Regions from separate parts of the Kitasatospora sp. NPDC048545 genome, predicted to be linked through region 3. Evidence: riboswitches for the same ligand, from Rfam matches in the RefSeq annotation. Region 3 holds a riboswitch; each other region holds the start of a gene.

Region 1 (5,806 bases), on a different contig from region 3:
CCCCGGAGCCCCGGCGTCGGCGGCGGGAGGCGGGAATGCCCGCGCCAAGCCTATTGCCTGGGGCAACCATCGCGACCACCGGTCAGCGGAATAGCGGGGCTAGTCCACCTGCCGTAAACCGCCGTGTCACCAGCGGCGCCCGGAGGGATGCTTGGCCGCATGGCGCTCGCGGCCCCCGACCACACCGCCGAGCGGGGAGACCGGCCGGAGGCGGCCGCCCCGGCGGTCACCTACGCCCTGATCGCGGTCAACACCCTGGTCTTCCTCCTCGGTCCGGCCGCCGGGCTGAATCCGCTGTACGGCACCGGCCAGACCCGGGTCTGCGCGGAGCAGCGGTACGAGCAGCGCTGGGGCGCCGTCCCGGCCGAACTCCTGACCGGACGATCGCTGACCACCGAACAGCTCGCCGAGGCCCCCGACCCGGTCCCCGGCTGCCCGGCCGCTCCGACGCCGGGCAAGCACCCGGCGCTGTCCGCCCTCACCGGCCTCTTCCTGCACGCCGGCTGGCTGCACCTGCTCGGCAACCTGCTCTTCCTCCACGTCTTCGGCCCCACCGTCGAACGGCGGCTGGGCCGCGCCCGGTACGCCGTCTTCTACCTGGCCGTCGGCAGCCTGGCCGCGTACGGCTTCGCGCTCGCCGAGGCGCACTCGCCGGATTCCACCCGGGTCCTCATCGGCGCCTCCGGCGCGATCTCCGGCGTCCTGGGCGCCTACCTGCGCTTCCACCCGCGCGCCCGGGTGACGACCCTCGTCCCGCTGCTGTTCTTCCTGCCGCTGCGCTTTCCGGCCTGGCTGGTGCTCGGCCTCTGGTTCGCCCTGCAGTGGTGGTCGGTGCACGCGGCGGGCCCGGGGGTGGCCTACCTGGTCCACGTGATCGGCTTCTCGGCCGGGTTCCTCTACGCCTGCACCGTGGTCCGCCACCCCCCGAGACGACCCGGCTGACGCCCGATACGCTGGCGGCACCCCACAAAGGAGCCGGAACAGTGATCACCGCCATCGTCCTGATCAAGACCAGTGTCGACCGCATCCCGGAGATCGCCGAGGCCATCGCCTCCATCGAGGGCGTCAGCGAGGTCTACTCGGTGACCGGTGGGTACGACCTGGTCGCGATGGTCCGGGTGCGCCGTCACGACGACCTGGCCGAGGTCATCCCGGGCCGGCTCAACAAGGTCCCGGGCGTGGCCCACACCGAGACCCAGATCGCCTTCCGCACCTACTCCCAGCACGACCTGGAAGCGGCCTTCGCCCTCGGCCTGGACGAGTAGCGGGGCCTCCGGCTCAGCCCTCTCGGCGGCCGCGGTCGACCTGCACCGTCGCGACGCAACGCCCGCCCTCGTTGCGGTAGTTCCACGCCGCGCCCTCCGTGACCAGCTCGCGGACGGCGGTCAGGAAGCGGTCGACGTGCTCGTCCGGAGTCCCGGCTCCGAAGCTGACCCGGATCGCGTTCAGGCTGCGCTCGCCCGGCAGCGAGGGCTCCGGCGCACCACACTCGGAGACCGGACCGGGCGCGACGTCCTCGTCCCCGAGCAGGGTGCGCACCAGCGGGTGGGCGCAGAACAGGCCGTCGCGCACGCCGATGCCGTACTCGGCGGACAGCGCGGCCGAGAAGTGCGAGCTGTTCCAGTCCCGGACGACGAAGGACAGCACGCCCACCCGCGCCGAGCCGGCGCCGAACAGGTTCAGCACCCTGACCTCGGGGATCTCCGCCAGCCCGGCCGTCAGCCGGTCGACCAGCTGCCGCTCGCGGGCCTCCAGCGCGTCGAAGCCGGCCTCGCTCAGTGCGCGGCAGGCCGAGGCGATCGCGTAGGCGCCGATGACGTTCGGCGAACCGGCCTCGTGCCGGGCCGGGCCGGTGTGCCACTCCACGGCCACCGAGCCGTCCGTCTCCCGGGCCACCGTCCGGGTCGCGCCGCCGCCGGCCAGGTACGGCTCGGCCGCGTCCAGCCAGTCCGCCCGGCCGGCCAGCACCCCGGCGCCGAACGGCGCGTAGAGCTTGTGGCCGGAGAAGGCGATCCAGTCGACGTCCAGCTCGCGCACCGAGACCCGGTGGTGCGGGGCCAGCTGGGCGGCGTCCAGCACCACCCGGGCGCCGTGCCGGTGCGCGGTCCGGGTCAGTTCGGCGACCGGCCACAGCTCGCCGGTCACGTTGGAGGCACCGGTGACGCAGAGCAGCTTCGGGCCTTCGGGGGCCTGGGCGAGGGCGGCGTCCAGGGCGGCCACCGCCCCGGCCCGCGAGCGCGGCGCGCGCAGGTAGGTGACATCCAGTCCGGCGTGCGCCCAGGGCAGCAACGAGGCGTGGTGCTCGGTCTCGAAGGCGAACACCCGGGTGCCGGCCGGAACCGCGGAGGCCAGCAGGTTGAGCGAGTCGGTGGTGGCCCGGGTGAAGACCACCTGGTCGCCCTCGCGCAGGTCGAGGAACCCGGCGACGGTGCGGCGGCTCTGCTCGAAGAGGTCGGTGGACAGCTGCGAGAGGTAGCCGGCCCCGCGGTGCACGCTGCCGTAGTACGGCGCGTAGGCGGCGACGTCGTCCCACACCCGCTGGAGCGCCGGGGCGCTGGCCGCGTAGTCGAGCGCCGCGTAGCCGACCTTCTCACCGCTGGCGAGCGGGACCTGGACGTCGGCGCCGAGGACGGCGAGGGGGGCGCAGGTTTCGGTGGCGAGGGACATGAGGATGCACTCCTTCGGGGTATGGGGACCCCGGGAGTGCTAGTCGTCGGGCGTCCGCGCTTGCCGCACGGACGGTGTGCCGTGGCGACCCGGTCCTCACCCAGGGCACCCCGCCACGGACGGAGGGTTGCCGGACAGCAAGCTGGGGCTTGACGCTGTCACTCATGACCTGCCGTCGACTCTAGGGTCGCGTCCAGCGGGCGGTCAAACGGGTATCCACCATCCGGACAGCGCACGCGCCCTCCCGCCTCCGCGGACGCCGGGAGCCCGTGCCGGCGCACCGGCACGGGCTCCCGACCACCGCTTCAGCTCCGGCTGGTGGCCTCCGACCAGCGCCGCAGCAGCTCCTGCGCCGCACCCGAGTCGATGGCCTCCGCGGCCCGCGCCATGCCCGCCGCGAGCTGCTCCGCCAGCGGCGCGTCGCCCAGGTCGAGCGCGACCAGCGCCGCCGCCGTGTTCAGCAGGACGGCGTCCCGCACCGGCCCGCGCTCCCCCGCCAGCAGCCGGCGCGCGACCTCGGCGTTGAACGCCGGGTCCCCGCCGCGCAGCGTCTCGATGCCGACCAGCTCGATGCCGACCTCGCGCGGGTCGAAGGAGGTCTCGGTGACCACTCCGTCGCGCACCACCCACACCCGCGAGGTGGTGGTGATGGTCAGCTCGTCCAGTCCGTCGTCGCCGCGGAAGACCAGCGCGGTCGAACCGCGCCGGGCGAGCACCCCGGCGATCAGCCCGGCGAGCCGGGTGTCGAAGCAGCCCACGGCGTGCGAGGTGACCTTGGCCGGGTTGGTCAGCGGGCCGAGGATGTTGAAGGCGGTCGGCACCCCGAGGTCGCGCCGGGCGGTGGCGGCGTGCCGCATCGAGGGGTGGAACTTCGCCGCGAAGCAGAAGGTGAGGCCGACCTCCTCGACCACTTCGGCGATCCGCCGGGCGGGGAGGTCCAGCGCCACGCCGAGCTTCTCCAGCACGTCCGAGGACCCGGTCGACGAGGAGGCGGCCCGGTTGCCGTGCTTGACCACCCTGGCGCCGGCCGCCGCCGCGACGATCGCCGACATCGTGGAGATGTTGACGGTCTTCGCGCGGTCGCCGCCGGTGCCGACGATGTCCACCGCGGGGCCGGGGACGTCCAGCGGCTCGGCGTGCGCGTACATCGCGTCCACCAGACCACTGACCTCGTCGACCGTCTCGCCCTTGGCCCGCAGGGCGATCATGAAGCCGGCCACCTGGGCGGGGGACGCCTCGCCGCTCATGATCCGGTCCATCGCCCACGCGGTGGAGGAGCGGTCGAGGTCCTCCCCCTTCAACAGCGCCGACAGGAGGTCCGGCCAGGAGCGGACCACCTGCGCGGGGTCGCTACCGCCGTTCGCAGGGTTCACGTTCACCATGGCTGACTCCAGCTGTTGTCGGTTCCCCCGCTCCGGGGGACGTCCGTACGGATGGAGCCAGCCTATCGAGCGGCTGGGCGCCGATGGCCCCCTCTTCTCTACTACTGAGACGGGACCGCTCAACGAGCGGCCGGAGCCCGCTTCGCCAGCCGCGCCCGCAGCAGGGTGGCGACCGCCTCGGCCAGCGCCACCGGGTCCACCGGGTGGGAGATCGCGGCGTCGGCGCGGCTCCAGGCGGCGAGCCAGGAGTCCTGCGGCCGGCCGATCAGCACCAGCACCGGCGGGCAGCCGTAGATCTCGTCCTTCAACTGCCGCCCGAGCCCCAGCCCGCCGGCCGGGACGGCCTCGCCGTCCAGCACGCAGAGGTCCACGCCGCCCTTCTCCAGTGCCTTGAGCACCGCGGGGGTGGTCGCGCACTCCAGGTAGGACAGCTCGGGAAGATCCTCGGCGGGCCGACGGCCGAGCGCCGTCAGCACCTGCTCGCGGGTGTTGCGGTCGTCGCTGTAGACGAGAACGGTGAGCGTCTCATCGGTCGTGTACGCCATGGGCCCTGCTCCCTCAAGTGTGATCCGGACCACGTTCGCCTGATCCGGATGCTACTCCCGATCACCCTCCGCCGAGTGCCCCTCGCGCACGTTCCTCCTCAAGCCGCCGCGCCCTGGGCTCACCCGCCCGGAGGACGGCGCGTCACCCTGACCCGCCCGGTCCACCCGTACGGCCGACCCGGGCCGCTCCCCCTACCTCCCGCGGCTGCTCCGACCGTGCAACGACGCGCCGGGCAACGGGGTCGCAGGTCGCTCCGAGGAACCGTCAGAAAAGGGACACGCCGCTGCTCAGCCCCCATCCGGGCACCCCACCGGCCCCCAAGCGGGCATACCGCACGCACCGGACACTCCGAGGGACACCCCCCGGCGTGAAGACGGAATAAGGGACCGACATAATGTCCGTCGTGGCGACAGCAACAGCAGTAGAAACCGGGCACGCGCACGGATCGGTCAACCGGCCGAACATGGTCAGCGTCGGAACGATCGTCTGGCTCAGTTCCGAGTTGATGTTCTTCGCGGCCCTCTTCGCGATGTACTTCACGCTCCGCTCCGTCAAGGGGGCCGAGTTCTGGACCGAGAAGGCCCACGCCCTCAACGTGGCGTTCTCCTCGGTCAACACCACCGTCCTGGTGCTCTCCTCGCTCACCTGCCAGCTCGGCGTGTTCGCCGCCGAACGCGGTGACGTGAAGAAGCTCCGCATGTGGTTCATCATCACGTTCATGATGGGCGCGGTCTTCATCGGCGGCCAGGTCTACGAGTACACCGAGCTGGTCAAGAAGGACGGCCTGTCGCTGTCCTCCGACCCGTACGGCACGGTGTTCTACCTGACCACCGGCTTCCACGGCCTGCACGTGACGGGTGGTCTGATCGCCTTCCTGCTGGTCCTGGGACGGACGTACGCAGCCAAGCGCTTCACGCACGAGCAGGCCACCGCCGCGATCGTCGTGTCGTACTACTGGCACTTCGTCGACGTCGTGTGGATCGGCCTGTTCGCGACCATCTACCTGATCAAGTAACCAGCTGATCAGGTCGCTGGCCACCGGCTGCGGCCCCCGCCCTCACCGGCGACGGGCCGCTTCTGCCGGTGCCGACGCTCCCACCGACCGACCGCGCGCGCAGCCCTAGACAGGCAGCCTCGTGCCGGCCAGACCGGCCGCCGGGTGCACCCACCAGTCGACCAGATCCTGACACCGGGGTTATTCCGTGAAAAAG
Region 2 (5,806 bases), on a different contig from region 3:
CGTCCAGCACCAGCAGGGCGGGCCGGTCGCCGATGTCCCGGGCGAGGCCGTCCGGCAGGCCGCGCCAGGGGTGCGGGCCGACGCCGCAGTCCACCCAGCGCACCGACCAGCGGGCGGCCAGGTGCACCCGGCGGGCGACCTCCAGGGCGAGCCGGGTCTTGCCCACCCCGCCGAGGCCGACCAGCGAGACCAGCCGGTCCCCGTGCACGGCGAAGGCGTCGACCAGGACCTCGGTCTCCATCTCGCGGCCGACGATCGCCCCGCGCGCCACCGGCGGCGCGGCCGGTGCCGGCACCGTCGCCGGTTCGTCGGCGAGCGGGTGCCGGCGGGCGGCCTCCTCGAAGTCCGTCCGGCTGCGGCCCTCCAGCCGCAGCGCGTCCGCCAGCAGCCGGACGGTCTCATTGCGGGGCCGGCGCACCCGGCCGCTCTCCATGTCCCGGATGGCCCGCACGCTCAGGGTGGCGTGATCGGCCAGGCACTGCTGGGTCAGCCCGATCCGCTCGCGCCGTACCCGCAGCTGCTCGCCGAAGCCCGCCGCCGTCCTCACCGCTTGCACCGACTGCCCGCTGTCCATGCCTCGTCTGCCCTTCCGTGGTTCGGACTCTCGCCGGAGGTCCGGTCCGGCGGCAGCAGCACTGGGTGCCCGCGCGGCCCGTGGTCCGGCCGTACTGGCCCCGGTGGTCAGGCTGTGGCCTCCGAACCGGTTCCCTCCGGTTCCCGATGCTCCAGGCTCGGCGTCTACGTCCGATCAACGGCCGATCACCGGCCCCACCCGCGACCTTCACGTGGGCCTCACATCACGTTCGGCGGACCGCCGGAAGTACCGCCGGTACCGCCCGTGAAGGGGTCCAACCGACCAGGGGCCCGGCCGGGGACGCCCGAGCCGGGGCGACGGCAGCGGGTACGGGCGGCCGGGCACGGGCGGGGGCAGCAGCAGGGCGGGGCCGGGGTCCGGCGACAGGGACCGACCCGGCGGGAACCGATCAGACCGGGGCACACGCGGACCGAAGCGGGCGGGATGGGACGATACCTGCCATGTCCACCAAGTCTCCATCGGTCCGGGGCGACGGCGCCCCGCCCGACCCGCTCTGCCGTCTGCTGCTCGACCTCGGCGAGGCCCTGCTGGGCGGCGGCCTTCCCGTCCACGAGGTCGAGGAGGAACTCCGCGGCCTGGGACGGGCGTCGGGCGCTCCGGAGGTGCGGGTCGCGGCCCTGACCAACGGGCTGTTCGTCGCCCTGGGCCCCGACGAGGGCGCCAGGTTCCAGCCGGTGGGCGCCGCCCTGCGGTTCGAGCAGACGGCGGACGTCCTCCACCTGGTGCACCGGCTGCGCGCCGGTGAGCTCGACGGGCCGCGGGCCCTGGCCGAACTGGACCGGATCCGGCGGGCGCCGGCCCACTGGCCCACCTGGGTGGCGGACCTCGGGGCGCTGCCGGTCGGGGTGGGCGTCTGCCTCTTCCTGCAGCCGGCGGCGGCGAACGTGCTGGCGGCCGGGCTCGGCTCGCTGATCGTGGTGGGGCTGACCGTGCTCGCCCGGCGGATGCCGTACCTGCGGCCGCTGCTGCCCGTCACCGCCGGGTTCCTGGTGTCCCTGCTGGTCCTGACGCTCGCGCGGGCCTCGCTGCTGGACGGCCCGCTGCGGACGATCGTGGCCACGCTGGCGATCCTGCTGCCGGGCGGGCTGCTGGTCACCGGACTGTCGGAGATCGCCGCGGGTGCGGCCAGTGCGGGTTCGGCCCGGCTGGTGTCCGGCGCGGTGCAGCTGACGCTGTTCCTCGCGGGGCTGGTGGCGGCCGCGACCGCGACCGGCATGCCGGCCTCGGCGCTGGCGAACGTCCAGGTGGCGAAGCCGAGTTGGTGGGTGATCGGGCTGGGGCTGGCGATCGCGGTGGCCGGGCTGGTGGTCAACGTCCACACCCCGCCCTCGGCCGTCCCGTGGATCGTCGTGGTGATCGCGGTGAGCGCCACCGTCCAGGTGACGGTGGGGATGGCGCACGGCGCGGCGATCGGCGGCCTGGCCGGGGCGGTCTCCGCCGCGTGCGCGGCCACCCTGGTGCACTGGCTGCCGGGCGGTCCGCTCTGGCAGGTGCTCTACCTCCCGGCGTTCTGGATCGTGGTGCCGGGCTCCTTCGGCCTGCTGAACACCGCCCAGATCGAGGTCGGCAACGGGGCGCAGGCCGTGCTGGCGGCCGTGTCGGCGCTGTTCGGGGTGTCGATCGGCACCCTGATCGGCTCGGTCATCGGCCGCATCCCCCGCCCCTCCCTCGCCGTGCTGCAACCCCGGGGCTGAAACGGGGCTGGACCGGGTCCGCACCCGGGCCCCGAACCGCGTCCCGACCGGGCCGAACCGGGGCGCGGCGCGGCCCGGTTCGGCCGGGCGTGACGGACGCGAAAAGGGGCCGGGAGCCCCGGTCAGGCATGGCGCAGGGCCTCGGTGAGGCGGTCGGCCGCCTCGACGACGGCCCGGGAGAGCTGCGCACCCGGGTGCCGGGTGAGCCGTTCGATCGGGCCGGACACGGAGACAGCGGCCACGACCCGGTCGGACGGTCCGCGGACGGGCGCGGAGACGGAGGCGACGCCGAGTTCGCGTTCGCCGATGGACTGCGCCCAGCCGCGGCGCCGTACGCCGCTGAGCGCGGTGGCGGTGAACCGGGCACCCTGCAGGCCGCGGTGGAGCCGCTCGGGTTCCTCCCAGGCGAGCAGGACCTGTGCGGCGGAGCCGACCTTCATGGGGAAGGTGATGCCCACCGGAACGGTGTCGCGCAGGCCGGAGAGGCGTTCGGCGGCGGCCACGCAGATCCGGATCTCGCCCTGCCGGCGGTAGAGCTGGGCGCTCTCGCCGGTGATGTCCCGCAGGTGGGTGAGGACCGAGCCGGCGGCGGCCAGCAGGCGGTCCTCCCCCGCCGCGGACGACAGCTCGCCGAGCCGGGGGCCGAGGACGAACCGGCCCTGCATGTCCCTGGTGACCAGGCGGTGGTGTTCGAGTGCCACGGCCAGCCGGTGGGCGGTGGGCCGCGCCAGTCCGGTGGCGGCGACGAGTCCGGCCAGGGTGGTGGGACCGGCCTCCAGGGTGCCGAGGATCGAGGTGATCTTGTCGAGCACGCCGACACCGCTCGTGTTCTGCATGGATGGGTACTCCGTCTCAGATCCCGTGAGCGGCGGGCGGGCCGTGCTCACGGAGGCTCCCCGCGGGGAGCGGGGGGTGGTCAGCGAGGACGGGCCGGAGAAGTCGGCCGATTGCCTGCGCCGGGCACGAGACGGGTACGCGAAAGGGCCGGGGCGGGAAGCGCCCGGGCGAAGGACAGCACAGAGAGCACCGTGTCTCCTCATCTTTCCCGCGCCACAGTGGCGGCAGGCCGGAGTTGGCACTGATCCCGGACGGCACGGCGCGTACTTCGGACGCCGGGTCGACCGGGGAGCTGCCGGGGCTTCGTAGGGCCGGTCCCTCCACCCCTCTGGATGATTCGCCAGGAACCATACAAGATTCCCCGGGCCGCTCGCCAAACCTCCCCCCTCCCCCACCGCGTACGGAAGGCGGGCACCCGCACCGGCGTCGGCGCGGGCGCCGGCCCCGTCGGCCCGGCCGCCGCACCCCGCGCGGCCGCCCCGCCAGCGGTCCGGAGGGGCGCCCACCCCCGTGTGGCACAGTGGCCGCACGCCCCCGCCCGGGGGACACGCCGTCACGAACCGAGGACTCCCGTGCCCGAGTACAAGCCCGCGCCGCGCACGGTCGTCGAAGCCTGCTTCGACCCCCGGGGCACCGCCTCGCTCGACTACGTCTACGACGTCGCCGCGGCGGCCGGCCTCGCGGACCAGCCGGTGCGGCTGGCCGTCCGCCGCCTGGAGGCAGCGGGTGTGCTGCGCCAGGAAGGGCGGGGCCGCAAGGGCCGTCTCCACCTGACCGATGCGGGCCGGCTCCGCACCGACGCGGACGCCCGGTTCATCGCCCTCGCCCACGCGCAGGACGCCGGACTCGCCCCCTGGGACGGACTCTGGCGCCTCTACGCCTTCTCCGTCCCCGAGCAGCGCCGGGCCGAACGCGACGCGCTCCGCACCGCGCTGACCCGGCTCGGCGGCGTCCCGCTCGCGCCCGGCACCTACGTCAGCCCGCACGACCTCCTGCGGGAACTGACCGACGAGACCTCGCAGTCCACCGTCGACTCCTACCTCATCACCGCGGAGGCCACCCGCCTCGCCGGCCCCGGATTCTCCGACCCCGCCACCACCGCGGAACGCCTGTGGCCCGCGGCCGACACCCTCGCCGCGTACGGCCCGCTCGCCGACGCCCTCGACCACGCCGGCCGGGGCGCCCCCGCCGACGGCCCGACCGGCGCCGCGCACGGCTCCACCGGCCTCGTCGCCACCGCGCTGCGCCTGGCCGACGCGTTCGGCCACGCGCTGGAGCAAGACCCGCTCCTCCCCCCGGAGCTGCGGCCCTCCCCCTGGCCGCCCGCCCGCCTGCGGCACGTCTTCCAGGAGCGGTGGACCGCGATCCGCGAGCAGGCACCGGACCTCTCGCTCTTCCGCGCCTTCGACCCGCCCGCGGCCGAGCGGGGCTAGCTGTCCCAGCGGCCGGAGTCGACACCGAACCACGGACCCCGGCGCCCGACGCCCGCGGTCGGCGTCACCCGCCCAACAGGCCCCGGACGGCGGCGAGTTCCTCCGCACCCGCGTGCACGGCGGCCGCGATGGAGTCCAGGCTCCCCGCGCCGACCGGGATGCGCACCGGCAGCGGAGCGTCGGCGACGACGATCCGCAGGACGTCCCGGGCGAAGTCCTCGGGTCGGCTGACCGTCGGCAACTGCGCCATCCCGCGCAGCTGTTCGCGCATCGGCTCGGTGGCGTCCCGGTAGAGCGCGGAGCGGTCGGCGGCATCGGTGAGCGAGGTGTCGTAGCGGGTGGCGTAGCCGGCGGGCTCCAGGGCGGCGACCCGGATGCCGAACGGCGCGGCCTCGGCGGCCAGGGCCTGCGTCATGCCTTCCAGCGCGTGCTTGCCGGTGACGTACGCGCCCCGGGATTCACGGCCGTCCGGGCACCGCCCGCCCCGCCGTCACCAGCGGTCGTGCACCTGCGGCCGGATCCGGCGGTCGTACAGCTCCCGCACCGCCGCCAGGGTGGCCTGCGGCAGCGGCGCGAGGCCGGCGGCAGCCGCGTTGGCCCGCGCCTGCGCCACGTTGCGGGCGCCGGGGATCACCGTCGTCACGCCCGGCTGCTGGACGATCCAGCGCAGCGCCGTCTGGGCGGCGGTGGCGCCCTCCGGCGCGAGCGCGGCGAACTCGGCGGCCGCCTCGACGCCGGTGGCGAAGTCCACCCCGGAGAAGGTCTCGCCCTGGTCGAAGGCCTCGCCGTGGCGGTTGTAGGTGCGGTGGTCGTCCGCCGGGAAGACGGTGCGTTCGCTGTAGCGGCCCGAGAGCAGCCCCGAGGCCAGCGGCACCCGGGCCAGGATCCCCACGCCGGCCGCGGCGGCGGCGGGCAGCACCCGCTCCAGCGGCTTGAGCCGGAACGCGTTGAGGATGATCTGCACGCTCGCCACGCCCGGGCGCGCGATCGCGGTCAGCGCCTCCGCGCAGGTCTCCACGCTCACCCCGTACGCGGCGATCCGCTCCTCCGCGACCAGGGTGTCCAGCGCGTCGAAGACCTCGTCCGAGGAGTAGACGGGCGTCGGCGGGCAGTGCAGCTGCACCAGGTCGAGCCGCTCCACGCCCAGGTTGGACCGTGAACGGTCCGCCCAGGCACGGAAGTTCGCGAGGTGGTAGTGCTCGGGCCGCTGCTCGACCCGGCGGCCGAACTTGGTGGCGACGAAGACC
Region 3 (5,806 bases):
GGACGGCGGCGCCCGAGGAGGCGCTGGAACTGTTGCGGGCGCCGGTCGGGGAGCTGGCGGCCGAGCACGGACTGGTGGTGGAACCCGGCCGGCTGGTGCTGGAACTGCGGCCGCCGGGCGTGGACAAGGGGGCGGCGCTGACCGGCTTCCTCCGGGAACGGGCCGCCGGATCGGTGCTGTACGCGGGGGACGACCTGGGGGACGTGGCGGCCTTCGCGGCGGTGGAGAAGCTGCGGGGCGAGGGGATGGCCGGGCTGCTGGTGTGCAGTGCGGCGGTGGGGGACGCACCGGTGCGCGAACTCGCCGACCGGGCGGACCTGGTGGTCCCGGGCCCGGCCGGCGTGGTGGAACTGCTGGAATCGCTGGGTCAGGCGCTCACAGCGCGTTGAGCTGGTCGAGGAACCACTGCTGCGGGGGGAGCGCGGTGGCTGCCGCCGCGAGGCGCTTGGTCCGGTCGGCGCGTTCCGCCTCGGGCATGGTGAGGGCGGTGTGCAGCGCGTCGGCGGTGGCGATGACGTCGTACGGGTTGACCGTCAGGGCGTTGTCGGCGAGTTCCGCGTAGGCGCCGGCCTCCCGGGAGAGGACCAGGGCGCAGCCGCGGTCGGAGACCACGGGGACCTCCTTGGCCACCAGGTTCATGCCGTCCCGGATGGGATTGACCAGGGCCACGTCGGCCAGGCGGTAAGCGGCCAGGGAACGCGGGAAGTCGTCGTCGACGTGCAGGATCAGCGGCTTCCAGGTGGGGGTGGCGAACTCGGCGTCGATCTCCCCCGCGAGGCGCCGGACGGCCGCCGTGTAGTCCCGGTACTCGGCCAGGTCGGTCCGGGACGGGTAGGCGAACGCGATGTGGACCACCCGGTCGTGCCACTCGGGGCGGGTACGGAGCAGGTGCCGGTAGGCCTGGAGGCCGCGGACGATGTTCTTGCTCAGCTCGGTGCGGTCGACCCGGACGATGGTGCGGCGGTCGCCGACGGCCTCGCGCAGGATGGCGAGGCGCTCGTCCACGTCGGGCCGGCGGGAGCGTTCGCGCAGGAAGTCGGCGTCGGCACCGAGGGCGTGCACGCCGAGGCGGGTGGTGCGGCCGTCGAGGGTGACGGTGAGCGCCTCGTGGTCGACGGCGGCGCCGAGCAGGTCCTCGCAGCAGGCGGCGAAGGCGCGGGCCCAGCGCTCGGTGAGGAAACCGGCCCGGTCGGCGCCCAGGATGCCGGTGAGGACGTCACGGGCGACGTCGTCGGGCAGCATCCGGTAGTAGTCGGGCGGGGCCCACGGGGTGTGCGAGAAGTGGCCGATCCGCAGGTCGGGACGGGCGGCGCGGAGCAGGGCCGGGGCCAGGGAGAGGTGGTAGTCCTGCACGAGCACCGCGGCGTCCGGGGCGGCTTCGGCAGCCAGCGCCTCGGCGAAGGCAGCGTTGTAGGCCCGGTAGGCGGCCCACTCGGTGCGGAACCCGGCGTCGAAGGCGGGCGCGGTGGGGGTCGCGTAGAGCAGGTGGTGGACGAACCAGAGGGTGGAGTTGGCGACGCCGTTGTAGGCGCGGGCGAAGGTCTCGGGGTCGATGTCCAGCATCCGGACGGCCTGCCCGCCGACGTCGTGGCCGGCCAGGTCGAGGCGGCCGTCGGGGGCCTGCGCGGCGGCTCTGCGGTCCGCGGCGTTGAGGGCCGCGCAGACCCAGACGGCGTTCGGGTCGTCGATCGCGGAGAGGCCGGACACCAGCCCCCCGCCGCCGCGCCGCAGAGTCAGTGTGCCGTCGTCGGCGGTGCTGAAGGACACCGGTCCCCGGTTGGAGGCCACCAGGACGGGGGCGGTGCCGGTCGCACTCGAACGTTCGGTCGTGAGATCGCCCATGGTTGGGATGTTGCCGGGGCTCCGGCGTGGCAAACCCCTCAGTGCCGGGTGGCGTATTCGGGGACGGTGTGCATCGGGGGGCGTTCCAGGGCGGTGATCTCGTAGGTGCGGGGGGTGAAGATGGGGGTGTCCCCGGCCGGGGGCCGGGGGCGGGGGTCCGGGTCGCGGGTGAACTGGGTGAGCTGTGGGTGGACCAGGTCGGCGGAGGCCTTGAGCCGGTGGGCGCGGTCGAGGCGTTCGAGGGCGGTGCGGTAGATGGTGGCGGCCATCCGGCCGAGGGCCTGGCCGTCCTGGTGGCGGTGGTGCCGGACGCCGACGTCCACCTGGGCCAGGGCGTCCAGGCCGACCAGTTCCAACGCGTCCACCAGCAGGCCGAGTTCGACGCCGTACCCGGTCGGGAAGGGCAGCCGTTCGAGCAGTGAGCGGCGGGCCGCGTACTCGCCGCCGAGGGGCTGGACGAACCCGGCGAGCTCCGGCCAGTGGAGGTTGAGGAGGGGGCGGGCGACGAGTTCGGTGACGCGGCCGCCGCCGGCCGGGACGACAGCGCCGGACTCCGTCTCCAGCGGGCGGTCGTACATGGCCTTGACCAGGTGGATGGACTCGTCGGTCAGCAGGGGGCCGACGATGCCGGAGACGAAGGCCGGGTCGAACTCGCGCAGGTCGGCGTCCACGAAGCAGACGATGTCGCCGCGGGTGACCAGCAGCGACCGCCAGAGCACCTCGCCCTTGCCGGGGGCGGCGGGCAGCCGGGGCAGGATGGCGTCGCGGTGCTCCACCCGGGCGCCGGCCTCGGCGGCTACGGCGGCGGTGGCGTCGACGGAGCCGGAGTCGACCACGACGAGTTCGTCGACGAGCGGGAGGCGTTCCATCAGTTCGCGGCGGACGGTGCGGACGATGTCGCCGACGGTGGCCTCCTCGTCCAGGGCGGGGAGGACCACGCTGACCGTGCGCCCGGTGCGCTCCTTGGCCGCGAGGAGGGTGTGGACCGGCCGGTCGGCCGCGCTCCAGGATCGGCGGCGCAGCCAGGACGCCGCCTGCGGGAGCAGTGCGGGAGTCGGTTCGGCGGGCACGGAAGTCTCCTCGGCGGGTCGGGTGGGACGGGTCATCTCGCGTGGCGGACGGTCCCGTTCAGGATTGACGCCTTCGGATACAGTCTTCGTACAGCGGTCGGACCTTTGCACGCCGGGGTCACCGCTGAGCGCCACCACAATTTCACAAGCTCATCCAGAGGGACTGAGGGAACGGCCCGTTGACGTCCCGGCAACCTTCTCGCGCGGCTGTCGTCATACAGGCCCCGGCGGGACAGGTGCCAATTCCGGCCTGTGGCGCGACCGCGCTACGGGGAAGATGAGGAGAGAGGCCTCGCCATCATGGCTATCGACACTGTCGCACCTGTTTCCGTGGACCTCGGCCCGGCCGCCGCGCTGTCCTGTCGCGAGTGCGGCACCCGCTTCCCGCTCGGCCCCAGCTTCGCGTGCCTGGAGTGCTTCGGCCCGCTGGAGATCGCCTACGAGTTCGGCAGCGAGGGTGCGGAGGAGCTGCGCAAGCGGATCGAGGCCGGTCCGACGTCCGTCTGGCGCTACGCGCCGCTGCTGCCGGTGCCGGCCGACGTGGCGTCCAAGCCGAACCTGAACCCGGGCTGGACCCCGCTGGTGAAGGCGGACAACCTGGGCCGGGAGCTCGGCTTCACCGCTCAGCTGCACATCAAGGACGACTCCGGGAACCCGACGCACTCGTTCAAGGACCGCGTGGTGGCGTGCGCCATCGAGGCGGCGCGGGCGTTCGGCTACACCACGCTGTCCTGCTCCTCCACCGGCAACCTGGCCGGCGCGGTGGGCGCGGCGGCCGCCCGGGCCGGGTTCCGGTCCTGCGTGTTCATCCCGCACGACCTGGAGCAGGGCAAGGTCGTCATGGCCGGGGTGTACGGCGGCGAGCTGATCGGCATCGAGGGCAACTACGACGACGTGAACCGCTTCTGCTCGGAGTTGATCGGCGACCCGGCCGGGGAGGGCTGGGGCTTCGTCAACGTCAACCTGCGGCCGTACTACGGCGAGGGTTCCAAGACGCTGGCGTACGAGATCTGCGAGCAGCTCGGCTGGCGGCTGCCGGAGCAGATCGTGATCCCGATCGCCTCGGGCTCGCAGTTGACGAAGATCGACAAGGGGCTGCAGGAGCTGATCAAGCTCGGCCTGGTCGAGGACCGGCCGTACCGGGTCTTCGGCGCCCAGGCGGAGGGCTGCTCGCCGGTGTCGGCCGCCTTCAAGGCCGGCCGGGACGTGATCCGACCGGTCAAGCCGGACACCATCGCCAAGTCGCTGGCGATCGGCAACCCGGCCGACGGCCCGTACGTGCTGGACATCGCCCGCCGCACGGGCGGCGCGGTCGAGGACGTCACGGACGCCGAGGTCGTGGCGGCGATCCGGCTGCTGGCGCGGACGGAGGGCATCTTCGCCGAGACCGCGGGCGGGGTGACCGTCGGCGTGCTGAAGAAGCTGGTCGAGACCGGGCAGCTGGATCCGGCCAAGGAGACCGTCGCGATCAACACCGGCGACGGCCTGAAGACCCTGGACGCCGTCTCCGACGCCGGGATGACCGCCGTCATCCGCCCGACGCTGGACTCCTTCCGCGCCGCCGGCCTGGTGTCCGCCTGAACCTCCCCCGTCCCGGCCCCGCCACCCGGGGGCCTCGCCCCGCAAGGCCCCACCCCGCTAGGAGAGCCATGAGCGCCAACGTCCGCATCCCCACCATCCTGCGCACCTACACCGGCGGCGCCGCCGAGGTGACCGCCGAGGGCGCGACCCTGGCCGAGGTCATCGCCGACCTGGAGAAGAACCACGCGGGCATCGCCGCCCGCCTGCTGGACGACACCGGCAAGCTGCGCCGCTTCGTCAACGTCTACGTGAACGACGACGACGTGCGCTTCGCCGAGGGCCTGGCGACCGAGATCAAGGACGGCGCCGGCGTCTCGATCATTCCGGCGGTGGCCGGCGGCTGCTGAGCCGCGACTTCCCGCCATTCGGCCGCCCGTGCGTACGGAATTCCGTTCTCCGTACGCACGGGTGGCCGGTTGCATTCCGGCTGGAATCTTTCCGAGTCGAGTCGGAGTAGAGTGTCGCTCGGTTGGGAACAGGGGTTCCCTCTCGACCGCCCGCGCTGTTCAGCCCGGGCGCGTCCGGCCGGTGAGACCGGCCCGGCAATCATGTCAGGCCGATGTCAGAATTACCGCGGGGATTTGGGTAATTCGTCCGCTATGTCCGGCGTGAAATGCCGATATTTTTCCGATTCGGCCCGTCCTGTCCCTTGATCGGGCAGTGGAATTACCGGCGGCTGACCCTGTTGCAGAGGGCGTCGGTCCGGATACATTCAGCGGCGGTCGACGCAGTCACCCGCTCACCGGACGCCGTTCGGCGCCCCGCGCGGAGGGCTGCGGCGTGCACGGCTGCGCCCAGGGGGGGTTCCCCGGGCCGGCCTTCAAACCAACCCGGGCCCGCGACCTGCGGGCACGTGAAGGGCCAGCACAGCACTAGGGGAGTTCGGAATGGCTCAGGGCACCGTCAAGTGGTTCAACGCGGAGAAGGGCTACGGCTTCATCGCGGTCGACGGTGGTGCGGACGTCTTCGTCCACTACAGCGCGATCCAGATGGACGGCTACCGCACCCTCGAGGAGGGCCAGCGGGTCGAGTTCGAGATTTCCCAGGGACAGAAGGGCCCGCAGGCGGACATGGTTCGCGCGGCGGTCTGACCCCTTCCGACTCCAGGAGCTCGGCCCGGCCCAGGGCTGGTGACCACTCGCTTCTCGACGGGCCCGCACGACACGCGTCGTGCGGGCCCGTCGGCGTTCCCGGGTGTTCCCGGCGTTTCCGGCCGTTCCCGGACGGCCCCGGGGCGGGCTCCGTGGCGGCTCGCGGGTCGGCGGCGGGGCTTGCACTCGACCACCCGGAGTGCTAATCATTGGCGTTAGCAC

Evidence for each region. Region 3 has a riboswitch for S-adenosylmethionine ahead of thrC (threonine synthase). Riboswitches for the same ligand answer to the same signal wherever they lie in the genome.
Region 1: linked by a shared signal. The riboswitch ahead of AB0D10_RS30330 (aminotransferase class V-fold PLP-dependent enzyme) and the one ahead of thrC (threonine synthase) in region 3 are both predicted to bind S-adenosylmethionine.
Region 2: linked by a shared signal. The riboswitch ahead of AB0D10_RS16610 (IclR family transcriptional regulator) and the one ahead of thrC (threonine synthase) in region 3 are both predicted to bind S-adenosylmethionine.

Annotation. Positions count from the first base shown of each region.
Region 1 covers NZ_JBEZIQ010000038.1:48,785-54,590, reverse strand. The annotation lists gene AB0D10_RS30340 (rhomboid family intramembrane serine protease) at 160-942, shown strand; gene AB0D10_RS30335 (Lrp/AsnC ligand binding domain-containing protein) at 984-1,265, shown strand; gene AB0D10_RS30330 (aminotransferase class V-fold PLP-dependent enzyme) at 1,279-2,667, opposite strand; SAM riboswitch class IV at 2,719-2,837, opposite strand; gene trpD (anthranilate phosphoribosyltransferase) at 2,973-4,049, opposite strand; gene AB0D10_RS30320 (hypothetical protein) at 4,169-4,594, opposite strand; gene AB0D10_RS30315 (heme-copper oxidase subunit III) at 4,990-5,610, shown strand; gene AB0D10_RS30310 (c-type cytochrome) at 5,798-5,806, shown strand, end outside.
Region 2 covers NZ_JBEZIQ010000015.1:22,087-27,892, reverse strand. The annotation lists gene AB0D10_RS16620 (helix-turn-helix domain-containing protein) at 1-574, opposite strand, end outside; gene AB0D10_RS16615 (threonine/serine exporter family protein) at 1,036-2,289, shown strand; gene AB0D10_RS16610 (IclR family transcriptional regulator) at 2,412-3,125, opposite strand; SAM riboswitch class I at 3,323-3,465, opposite strand; gene AB0D10_RS16605 (transcriptional regulator) at 3,699-4,559, shown strand; partial or broken gene AB0D10_RS16600 (SDR family NAD(P)-dependent oxidoreductase) at 4,624-5,010, opposite strand; gene AB0D10_RS16595 (aldo/keto reductase) at 5,050-5,806, opposite strand, start outside.
Region 3 covers NZ_JBEZIQ010000017.1:151,751-157,556, reverse strand. The annotation lists gene otsB (trehalose-phosphatase) at 1-389, shown strand, start outside; gene AB0D10_RS18520 (trehalose-6-phosphate synthase) at 376-1,842, opposite strand; gene AB0D10_RS18515 (glucosyl-3-phosphoglycerate synthase) at 1,881-2,888, opposite strand; SAM riboswitch class I at 3,060-3,196, shown strand; gene thrC (threonine synthase) at 3,213-4,493, shown strand; gene AB0D10_RS18505 (MoaD/ThiS family protein) at 4,562-4,840, shown strand; gene AB0D10_RS18500 (cold-shock protein) at 5,381-5,584, shown strand.